Regions from separate parts of the Synechococcus sp. H55.11 genome, predicted to be linked through region 1. Evidence: predicted binding sites of a transcription regulator. Region 1 holds the regulator's gene; the other holds the start of a gene.

Region 1 (5,703 bases):
TTACCGTACCTTCTGTGAGCCGATTGAAGCCGTGCACCAGCCCCTTGCCTCCCAAAGCCACCAGCGTCACCCGATGGGTTTGCCCCGGCTCAAAGCGCACCGCTTGGCCGGAAGGAATGTTGAGGCGCATGCCAAAGCTGGCGGCGCGATCGAACACCAGAGCCCGGTTCACCTCGAAAAAGTGAAAATGGGATCCCACCTGAATGGGCCGATCCCCTCGGTTGGTCACCTCCAGGGTCACGCTGGCCCGTCCGACATTGGCTTGGATGGGATCCTCTGCCAGCAGCAGCTCCCCCGGGATCAGAACCGGTGCAGGGTCCGCAGCAGGCGGGGTTTTGGGTTGGCGAGCCATGGTGGCAACCTCCTGAAGTCTGTGAGTCGTTGGGGGATCCTTAGAAAGCAGCTAGCGAATGGGGTGGTGCAGGGTCACCAGCTTGGTTCCGTCGGGGAAGGTGGCCTCCACTTGAATTTCCGGGATCATCTCCGGGATCCCAGGCATCACGTCCTCTCGGCTCAGCCAGGTCAGCCCCTCGCTCATCAACTGGGCAACCGTTTTCCCTTCCCGTGCCCCCTCCAAAACGGCTGCGCTCAGGTAGGCCACCGCCTCGGGGTAGTTGAGTTTGAGGCCTCGCTGCCGCCGATCCCGAGCCAACTGGGCCGCCAGGTAGATCAACAACTTGTCTTTCTCCTGGGGAGACAGGTACATGAGGTCACCTCAAAGATACAAAACGATACAGAAGAGACGGCAGGGCGCCACGTTAGCCTAGAGTTGATTTAACTTGTACCACCTCTGGGCCAACAAGAGGCTCCCAAGTTGTATGAGGAACCACCCGCCCTTCTCCAGCACTGACGGTCTCGGTACCCGATGTTGCATCTTCCTTCCTGGGCAGCCTCTCCTGAAAGAGTAACAATAGATAAATAGGTGTAGTAGTCGTCAAGGTTTGTTTAGATTTGTATCTCGGCCCTGAGTTGATTTATCTTGGAGCAATTTACCGGCTTTGTTTAGCAGTTTCCTTTGATATGGATTGACTAGGTTCTTTTGATGAGCTATGAAACTCGAACTGACTCCCAGACAGCGCAAGATTCTCTGGGCGACGGTGCGCAGCTACATTGCGACGGCTGAACCTGTCGGTTCCAAAACCTTGGCTCAGTCTTATAACTTTGGGGTGAGCACGGCCACCATTCGTAACGACTTGGCCACCCTTGAGCAGGTTGGGTTACTGTTTCAGCCCCACACCTCCGCCGGGCGGGTTCCTTCCGACTTTGGCTATCGGGTCTATGTAAACGATCTGTTGACCTCTGCCAACATGGATGGGATCCCCTGCGATGCTCCTCAGCCGGATCCCCATCCTGCTCTGCAGCAGTTGCTGGATCAGCTTGGCCGCGAGCTGGGCGACGACCTGGACAGTCTTCTACAGAGGGTGGCCCAGCTTTTGGCCCATCTGAGCGGCTGCATTGCTCTGATCACCCCACCCCAGGGGCCGGTGGTGGCCATTCACCACGTGCAGTTGGTGTCGGTGGCGCCAGGGCGGGTGATGGTGTTGGTGGTTACCGATTCTTATCAAACCCATTCGGCCTTGGTCAGCCCACCCGAGTGGCCCAGCGACTGCCAAGAGGATCTGGAAGATGAATTGCGATTGCTCAGCAACTTCCTCACCCTGAAGCTGCGGGGCAAGACTTTTGCCGAGTTGCAGGATTTGAGCTGGCTGAAGCTGGATGAAGAGTTTCGCGCCTACAGCCATTGGCTGCAGCAACTGCTGCGCTCGGTGGTACAACGCTATCTGCGGCCATCTCTCGGGCAGGTGTTCAGTGCCGGCATGACAGAGCTGATGCGTCAACCGGAGTTTTCCCAAGCCCGGCAGGTGCAGGCGGTGATGCAGTTGATCGAGGAAGGGGCGGAGCAACTCCAGGGAATGATTGGGCTCCATTTGACCGATGGGGGCTCAAGGGGGAACGATTCAGGACAGCCCGACCGCAATATCCCGGTGATCATCTACATCGGCAGCGAGAACCCGCTGGAGTCTTTGCACCACTGTACGGTTATCGCTGCCACTTACCACCGCCGCTCGGCTCCTCTGGGTACTGTCACCTTGCTGGGGCCGACCCGAATGGCCTACGAGCGCAGCATTGCGGCTGTGCAGGCGGTGGCCTCTCACCTGACTCGGGCTCTTGCTTAGGGGGGCAGGGTCTGGGCTGCACCCGAGCAATAGCAAGCTGTGACCAGGCTCTCTTCTTTTCACCTGCGGGTACAACACGCCATCCGGCAGCGGCAGCTTCTTCACCCCGGCGAGCGCTTGCTGGTGGCTTTTTCCGGCGGTCAAGATTCCTTTTGCCTGCTCCAGATCCTGCGGGATCTGCAGCCTCGCTGGGACTGGAAGCTGTTTGTCCTGCATTGTGATCACCGTTGGTCGGCGGACGAAACGGAGTGTGCCCGCTTTTTGCAGCGATGGCTGCAGCAGCAGGGGCTAATCCATGCCGTTGCAACTGCGGATCCCATCCGCCGAGATGAGGCAGGGGCCAGGGCTTGGCGCTACCAACAGTTGGACAAATGGGCCCGCATTTGGGAGTGCAGCGCCGTGGTGATGGGGCATACGGCCAGCGATCGCGCAGAGACGTTGTTGTGGAATTTGCTGCGGGGGACAGGAGCCGCCGGGCTGAGCAGCCTAGATTGGCAGCGCCGCCTGGACGAGCGGGATCCCACCTCTGCCCGGTTGGTGCGCCCCCTGCTGGGCCTTTTTCGTTGGGAAACCGAGCAATTTTGCCGGCAGCACCAGTTGCCGGTCTGGCCGGATCGCAGCAACCAAGATCTGGCCCATGGCCGCAACCGCCTCCGCCTAGAGGTGATGCCCTACCTGAAGCAACACTTTAACCCCCAACTGGAAGTGGCTCTGAACCGAGCTGCCACGCTGCTACAAGCAGAACACGAGCTGGTGGTAGCCCAGGCAGATCAGCTCTGGGCGCAGGTGTATGAGCCCACTTTGCCAGGGCTGCGACGGGATCCCTTGCGGGCCGCCCCCTTAGCCCTGCAGCGACAGGTGATGTTCCGATTTTTGTCCCTGGTGCTGCCCCACCACCCCACCTTTGATCAGGTGGAAGCCGGGATCCAGCTCTTAAAAGCAGGCCGCGGCAGCCGCAGCCCCGACTATCCAGGTGGGAGCTGGCTAGAAGTGAAAGAGGATCACATTTGTTTTGTTTCCATTAATTCCACTTCCCCGAAAGGAAGCAACTCTCCCCGACTATAGCCCTTACCCAATCCAGGGGCCCAGATCGACAGGGTCTCGTTTTGGGCTGCAATTTCCCCTCACTTTTTGTCGCCGAGGGGCCTGAAACCCTTGCCCAGCAAGGGATCGACCGGGTCAACGGAAGAATCAGGGTTTGAGGGTTGTCGCCGACCCTGTCGCTGAATTTTGGGTATAAAGCTTTACAAGGATCCCGGTGCTGCTGTTGAGGTGGCCTGGGATGGGCTCCTGAGGGGTGGGCTAAGACGGTCTTTCTAGGGATCCAGGACATAGCGATCCTGGGAGAGGAGCTTGTTGCCGCGATAGACGCTCACCTGCAAATGCTGGGGATCCAGCCGCTGCTGCTCCACGCGGATGGGGGAGATCTGGAGGGCGTGGCGGGATCCCCGTCCCAGCACCGACACGATGAGATTTTGGCCGCGGATCTGAAGGTGCAGGCGCACCGGCCAAGGGAAGGGGTTGCGCAGCTTGAGGTCGGCCAAGCCGTACCAAACGGTGGCATCCAGGCCGGGGGGCACCGACTCCACGGGGCGGTAATGGGGGTGCCTTTCCACCACTTCCAGCCCCGCCAGCAGAGCAGCGTTGTATAGGCTGGAGGAGACTTGACAGATCCCGCCCCCAACCGAATCCAGGGTTTCGGCCACCATGAATACCGGCGCAGGCAGATAGCCCCGCTCGAGGGTGCGCGGCCCTACCACCTGGTTGAAAGAAAAAACTGCCCTTGGCTGAATGTAAACCCCATCCAGGCTTTGGGCAGCCTGGCGAATGTTGTGGAGCTGCGAGGGAGTGCGCTCCTGCAAGGAAGTGGTGTATCGGCTCAGGGTGGTTGGGGTGGGATCCGTCCACCACAGAGCCAGCAGGGCCAACCCCACCGACAAAGCCAATCCCCGCATCTTCCCTTTCACTTTTCCCAAGACACCTTGGCTTTCAAGAGAACCTCACCCTGGGGTTGGCGAGGGACGGCAGCGGCTTGGGCCGTAACCAGCACCTCTTGGGGGCGGGCGCCCTCTGGCAGCGGGTGTGGCGGGCGCAAGGCCACAAGTGCGGATCCCTGGGCATCCACCTGAAAGGTGCCGCAGTGGAGGATCTCGCCGTCGTCCAGCTTGAGCCAGAGGTGGTAACGCTCTCCAGGGGCCGGTTGGGGCAGATCCCTTGCCGCCAAGACCACCTCCTGCCACTCTCCTGGGCGCAACAGCAGGTTGGCCGACCCCACCTCTCCCTGCAAGTTCACCAGACGGGATCCCGGCTGTTGCAAGAGATGGGACAATGTCCGCACCGATTCTAGCCGGGCCAGTTGCAGCGCCTGCCGCAGTCGCCAGTTGTCGAAAACCAGCAAAGCCAAGGCCCCTGCCGCCAAGCCCCCTACCCAGCGCCACTCAGCCGTGAGGCGACCGAACCCCAGAGAGGACAGTGCCGGCTGAAGAGGGGTCAGCGCCTCCTCAATGCCCGCCTCTGCCATCACCTTGCCCCGCAAGCTGGCCGGCGGAATCACCCCTGGCAACCCATAGGGCAGCAGATGCAGAGTTTCTTGCAGGGCCTGCAACTCTGCCAGCAACCGCGGGTCTTGGGTTAGGCGTGCCTCCAGGGCGCTTGCCTGTTCAGGAGACAAGTCCCCCAGCAGATAGCCGGCCAGTTCTTCCTGTGCTTCTGATGAAGGGGGCGAGGCGGCTTCAGACCCAGAACTTAACTCCAAGGAGAGCGATTCCCGCAACTTGCAGAGGGCCTGGCGAGTGCGGGCTTTAACCGCCTCCAGCGGGATCCCCCAGTGTTGGGCAATGTCCGCCTGGCTCAACCCCTGGTAGTAGAGCAGCTCGAGAACCTGCCGTTGGCTTTCCGGCAGTTGGCTGAGGGCCTCCTGCACCGCTTGCCGTCGCTCCTCGAGGGAGAGCTGCTCAAAAGGGATCGGAGCACTGCCATCGGCGGCGAGCAGGGGTTGCCAGTGTTTCAAAAAACGTTGATGGCTATCCTGGGAGCGCAGACGCTCAATGGCTCGCGAACGGGTCAACGCACACAAAAAACTGCTCACGGATCCCTGCCGCGGATCATAGTCGGGCTTGTGCCACAGTTCGACAAACACCGCCTGAGTCAGATCTTCCGCCTCGGCCGCATGGCCCAGGATCTTAAGGGCCAGCCCACAGATCAAGCCGGCATAGCGATCGTAGAGTACAGCCAGGGCAACAGAATGCCCTGCTGTGAGCGCTTCCATCAGCTCCACATCGCTGCGGGATGGCCAATCCCTCACCCGCTCGCGCCAGGGAGACGGAGTCCTTGGTTGCTCAGCCATGCTACACCCAGCGTCGTCCCACAGAAACGAAGATAGACCTGATGAAAGCCTATCCCCTCAGCCGCGGCGAGCCGCCCACTCCAGCCCCAGCAGAGCCGTGTTCACCAGCAAGGCCAGGGATCCCACCGCTAGAGATCCAGCCCAGATTTTGTCGTAGCGACCGGCCTGGGCAATGCCCTC
Region 2 (5,703 bases), on a different contig from region 1:
TCACCCCCAGCCCCTCTCCCTGAGGGAGGATCCCTCACCCCCAGCCCCTCTCCCTCAGGGAGAGGGGAGTAGGGTTCCCTCGCTGTTCGACTGCCAGTAGCGCCCTCGCACGGCCTCTATCCAATTTGGAACCGTCCTCTAACATCCACCTCAAAAACTAAGAAGGGATCCCGCTAAGGGGGATCCCGAAAGATCTATCCTATTCAGGGCAGTGGACTACGAACCGGCGAGGCAGTAGGTTTTCTGATGAGTGGAGAAACCTCACCCTGCCCTCGCCAGAGGATTAGTAGTCGTAGTCACCCATGCCGCTGCCGCTGCTGGCCGGCGTGTTGGTTTTGGGCTCGGGCTTGTCCACCACGATCGCTTCGGTGGTGAGCACCATGCTGGCAATCGAGGCAGCGTTTTGCAGAGCAGAACGGGTCACTTTGGCCGGGTCAACGATACCCGCTTCAAACATGTCCACATAGGCGTCGTTCTGGGCATCGTAACCCACCGTGAAGGGTTTCTCTTTCACCCGCTCCAGCACGATCGAGCCGTTCTGACCAGCATTCTCGGCAATGCGGCGCAGCGGAGCGCCCAGCGCGCGGGCAACCAGGTTGGCCCCCACCAGCTCATCGCCGGACAGGTTGGCCTGCGCCCACTCGGTGACCACCGGCATCAGGTGCGCCAGGGTAGTGCCGCCGCCCGGGACGATCCCTTCTTCCACCGCCGCTTTGGTGGCGTTGATGGCGTCCTCCAGGCGCAGCTTGCGATCCTTCATCTCGGTTTCGGTGGCCGCGCCCACTTTGATCACCGCCACACCGCCGGAGAGCTTGGCCAGGCGCTCCTGCAGTTTTTCTTTGTCGTAGGTGGAATCGGTTTCTTCAATTTGGCGACGGATTTGCTCGCAGCGGGCTTTGACGGCCGCTTCGTTGCCTTCCGCCACGATGGTGGTGTGGTCTTTGGTTACCGTGACGCGACGGGCCGAGCCGAAGGAGTCGAGACGGGCGTTCTCCAGCTTCAGGCCGCGTTCTTCGCTGATGACCTCACCGCCGGTGAGGATGGCGATGTCTTCCAGCATGGCCTTGCGGCGATCCCCAAAGCCAGGCGCTTTCACCGCTACCACGCTCAGCACGCCCCGCAGCTTGTTTACCACCAGGGTGGCCAGGGCTTCTTTCTCGATGTCTTCGGCGATGATCAGCAGCGGACGACCGGCGCGGGCCACTTGCTCCAGAACCGGCACCAGGTCTTGCACCAGGGTGATTTTCTTATCGGTAATCAGGATGTAGGGGTTTTCCAGAACCGCCTCCATCCGCTCCGTGTCGGTGACGAAGTAGGGAGAGATGTAGCCTTTGTCAAAGCGCATCCCCTCCGTCACTTCCAGCTCGGTGGTCATGGACTTGCCTTCTTCCAGGGAGATCACCCCTTCGCGGCCCACTTTGTCCATGGCCTCGGCAATCATGCGGCCCACTTCCTCATCGTTGCCGGCGGAAATGGACGCTACTTGGGCAATGGCTTTGGAGTCTTCCACTGGGCGGGCATGTTCGGCAATTTTGTCCACCAGGAACTTCACCGCCTTGTCAATGCCGCGCTTGAGGGCAATCGGGTTGGCGCCGGCGGCTACGTTTTTCAGCCCTTCTTTAACCATGGCATGGGCCAAGACGGTGGCGGTGGTGGTGCCGTCACCAGCCGTGTCGTTGGTCTTGGAAGCCGCCTGACGGATCAGGGAGACGCCGGTGTTTTCAATGTGGTCTTCCAGCTCGATTTCTTTGGCGATGGTTACCCCATCGTTGATGATTTGGGGCGCGCCAAATTTTTTCTCCAGTACAACGTTGCGCCCTTTGGGGCCAAGAGTAACGGCTACTGCTTCTGCCAATACATCCATGCCGTGCTCAAGGGCGCGACGAGCGTCTTCGCTGAAAATGATCGATTTGGCCATAGTTAACCTCTGACGTACAAACGCCGGTAAGGGTGAAACAAAGACTCAACGGCTCGACTGCTGAATTGCAGTTGAGTTGCTACCGAAGCACTGATGAATTACTGAACAATGGCGAGAATGTCCCGCTCGGCCAGCAGCACATATTCATCGCTGCCCAGCTTCACTTCTGTGCCGGCGTACTTGGAGTAGAGCACTTTATCGCCGGCCTTCAGTTCCATCGGGATCAACTTGCCCTCGTCATTGCGCTTGCCGGGGCCGACAGCGGCCACCTCCCCCACTTGGGGTTTTTCTTTGGCAGTGTCGGGCAAAAAGATGCCGCCTGCGGTTTTCTCGTCCTGCTGGGCAATTTTGACCAGCACGCGGTCGCCCAGCGGCTTCAGGGTAGAGACGTTCAGAGCTACTGCAGCCATGACAATTTTCCTCCGTGATCCGAAAGCACGAAGCTGAAGGGTTTAACTTATGAGTCGAGACCTTAAGCTTGTGCAAATCGAGGTTTTAGCACTCTCGACTTACGAGTGCTAGTTTATCAGCCAACTTTCTGGCCTGACAATAGCCCCTGTGGGCGGGATCCCGCTTTTGGGCAGGTACGGTTGGGTACGGATCTCTCTACTTCTGGGCCTGTTGTGGGATCATGGCCTGAGGGGGGTGGAGCAAGCAGGTGCGGATCCCGTTTTTTCAAGTAGATGCCTTTACGGCGGTGCCTTTTGGGGGCAACCCGGCGGCGGTGTGTTTGCTGCCCCAGGAGCTGCCGGCAGCTTTGATGCAAGCGATTGCGGCGGAGAACAATTTGTCGGAGACGGCTTTTTTGCTGCCCCAGGGATCCCTGGGCGCTGTTCCCCACTATGGGCTGCGCTGGTTTACTCCGACGACGGAAGTGGATCTCTGTGGCCATGCCACCTTGGCCGGTGCCTATGTGCTCTTGACCGAGGTGCACCCGGAAGCTCAGGAGGTGGCCTTTTCCACCCGCAGTGGCCGGTTGTCGGTGCGGCGGCAGGGGGAGCGGCTGGCGATGGATTTTCCCGCCCAGGCTCCCCAGCCCTGGCCGGAAGCGCAAGAGCAGGTGGCAGCGGCTTTGGGGATCCCACCTGTAGATCTGTGCCGCGGAGGCATGGGTATGGCGGTGCTGGCTTCGGCCCAGCAGGTGCAGCAGGTGCAGCCGGATTGGGCCCAGGTTCAGGCGCTCCCCGTTTCCGGCTTGATCGTCACCGCCTCTGGGGAGGATCTGAAGGATGGGCCGGATTTCGTCTGCCGCGTTTTCGCCCCCCAGTTGGGGATCGTGGAGGATCCGGTGACGGGATCTGCCCAGTGTCTTTTGATGCCCTATTGGTCGAGGCGCCTGGGCCGGGCTGAGCTCAAAGCCCGCCAGCTCTCGACGCGGGGAGGCGAGCTGTGGTGCCGCGATCTCGGCCCTCGTGTGGAGATTGCCGGCCAAGCGGTGTTGGTGATTGTGGGAGAGCTGCGGATCCCCTAGAAAAAAGCACCCCGGCTGGTTCCGGGGTGGTGGAAAAAGTATGGGAACGGTTGGGCTAGCCCAAAAGTTCTGCCGCCTGAATGAGTTCCACTTGCTTTTTCTTGAGCACCAGCAGGAGCTGGGTGATGGCCACCGCTGCCAGGAAGGCCACCAGCCATTTCACCCGATCCGGGCTTTGCAACACCAGATCCCGCTCTGCTTGGCCAAAGCCGCCCACGTTGGGGTTGTTGGTGACCGGATCCCCCTCTTGGACGCTGTCGCCCACGTTAACCACCAACTCCGGCCCCGGCGGCACTACCAAGTTTTGGATCCCGTTTTCGGTCTCGAAACTGAGCACCCGCGTGCCCGGCAACTCGTATTCGGGCGGCACTAGGGCGGCCAGCTCAGCTGGCAGGTCGCTGAGATCCGACTCGACGGTGGCAATGCTGGCCAGGCGACCGGTGGCGGGAGCGCGGAAGACGTTGTTGTTGCTGAGGCTGCCGTCGGGGTTGATCTGGCCACGACCGCGGTTGGCGCCGACATAGACCCGATATTTCATGAAGGCCACCGAGGAATCCTCTTTCGGGTCAGGCGCTACCACCGGGAAGACGATTTCCTGGTGTTGCTCGCCGGGCAAAGGGCCCACCAGAAGGATGTTGGGCTTCTCGTCGCTGTAGGGGGTGATGTAGGTCTCGGCGGTTTCCTGCCGCTGTTCCTCGGTCATCTCCTCTTCGGTAGCCAAACGGAAGCCCTCCGGCAACACCACCACAGCACCCACATTCAGCCCGCCTTTGCTGCCATCCCCCAGCACCTGCTGTTTGCTCAGGTCATAAGGGATCCCGACCTTGATGGTGAACACCTGGCCAGGGGTAACCGCCTGCGGCACTTCGGCACGGGCGGGCATGGCGTTCAGGTGGCAGTTGGCGCAGACAATTTTTCCGGTGGCCTCGCGGGGGTTGTCGTAGGCCATCTGGGCGTAATAAGGGTAGGCTGCCGCCGGACGGGATCCCATCCCCAGCAACAGCAGCAGCGCACACACGGCTAAGCAAATTCGCTTCATAAGTCCAGCTCAGAATGGATTGCAATCACAGTTTTGGAACACAATTGGGGAAGAGCGATCTCGATCATTCGCCCCACCTCGCTCGGCAGAAGCTGACCTAACCACAAGCGGCTCACCTCGCCATCGGGATCCTGACTCACCGTTTTAAAAGGACTCCATCCCGCTGGCACGACCGGGAATTCAGTTAACCTCAGTTAACAGTTGAACCCAATTGCCGCCGTAGAGCTGTCGGGATCCCTTGCTCCTTCAGCTAGGCCTCGCGGAAATCGGGGCCTTGCCAGGGGCTGAAGCGAACGTTGTCGCCATCCACTGTGGCGCTCACCAGCTCCAGCGAGCGGGGAGCCGGCCCCCGGATCACCTTGCCGTTGGCCGCGTACTGGGATCCGTGGCAAGGGCACTTAAACAAGTTTTCTCCCACATTCCAGGGCACCACACAGCCGAGGTGGGTGCAAACAGCATTGAGGCCGTAATTGGCCACCGCCCCGTTGTCGATCACGATATAGGTGGGATCCCCCTTTAAGCCTTGGGCCAGCACCCGATCCGTGGCGGCATGGGTGGCCAACAGTTCACTGACGCTGATGGGCTTGCCGAGGGCGTCCTGAGCGATGAGGCCCTCACCCCCTCCCCCGGACGAGGGCGGAATAAAATACTTCACCACTGGGTAGAGGGCGCCCACCACCACCACTCCCACCGAGCCACTGAGCAGGGCATTCAGAAAAACCCGCCGGCTCATGGGGGGGGCTTCAAAGTTGCTAACCGCTTCCGTCATAATGGCAAATGCAGACCTGAGAAGTTTTAACGTTCGTTGACAAGCGACACCATCCTAACCGACCCCTTTGGCCAATATCGTTAAGAAATGCAACGGTGAACCCAAGGCCTTCAGCCTACCCGGCAACATTGAAGCCAGTCTCAAGCCAGTGCGATGACGGGATCCGACTTTCAAGCTTTGCTGCAAGACAAGTGGGGCTGCTCCTACGACGTGCAGTTGCGGCGTATCCAGCAAAAGGTGGTGTTGCTGGTGATGTGGCGCTACCTGGAGCAGCCCTCTTTTCCCTTGAGCGAGGCCGAGTACCTGGCCCACTTGGAGAAGGTGATGGCCCATTTACAGGCTTGGGGGGTGTGGGAAACCGTGCGCCGCGAAATCGAAGCCACCCGTCAGAGGCCTCGCATGGGCAAAGCGGTGGCCATTCCTCTGGATTTGCAAAAGGTGGGGGAGCGGGCCTCCGAGTGGTTGCTGTAAGTCCTAGAGGGGACGCTGCTTGCGCACTGGTTTGG

What was found. The regulator HrcA, encoded in region 1, represses chaperone genes, less so after heat shock. The targets are predictions, from matches to a motif close to TTAGCACTCNNNNNNNNNGAGTGCTAA.
Region 2: the regulator HrcA is predicted to act here: its motif matches at 2,414-2,440, upstream of groES (co-chaperone GroES).

Annotation. Positions count from the first base shown of each region.
Region 1 covers NZ_JANSJI010000195.1:5,611-11,313, reverse strand. Annotated here, with positions in the region: gene NW853_RS08310 (urease subunit beta) at 1-304, opposite strand, end outside; gene NW853_RS08305 (urease subunit gamma) at 404-706, opposite strand; gene hrcA (heat-inducible transcriptional repressor HrcA) at 1,050-2,177, shown strand; gene tilS (tRNA lysidine(34) synthetase TilS) at 2,217-3,242, shown strand; gene NW853_RS08290 (VanW family protein) at 3,494-4,132, opposite strand; gene NW853_RS08285 (sigma-70 family RNA polymerase sigma factor) at 4,141-5,523, opposite strand; gene NW853_RS08280 (ABC transporter permease) at 5,581-5,703, opposite strand, start outside.
Region 2 covers NZ_JANSJI010000171.1:15,088-20,790, reverse strand. Annotated here, with positions in the region: gene groL (chaperonin GroEL) at 284-1,918, opposite strand; gene groES (co-chaperone GroES) at 2,017-2,328, opposite strand; gene NW853_RS07280 (PhzF family phenazine biosynthesis protein) at 2,577-3,389, shown strand; gene NW853_RS07275 (apocytochrome f) at 3,445-4,428, opposite strand; gene NW853_RS07270 (cytochrome b6-f complex iron-sulfur subunit) at 4,679-5,197, opposite strand; gene NW853_RS07265 (DUF3067 family protein) at 5,351-5,668, shown strand; gene NW853_RS07260 (hypothetical protein) at 5,672-5,703, opposite strand, start outside.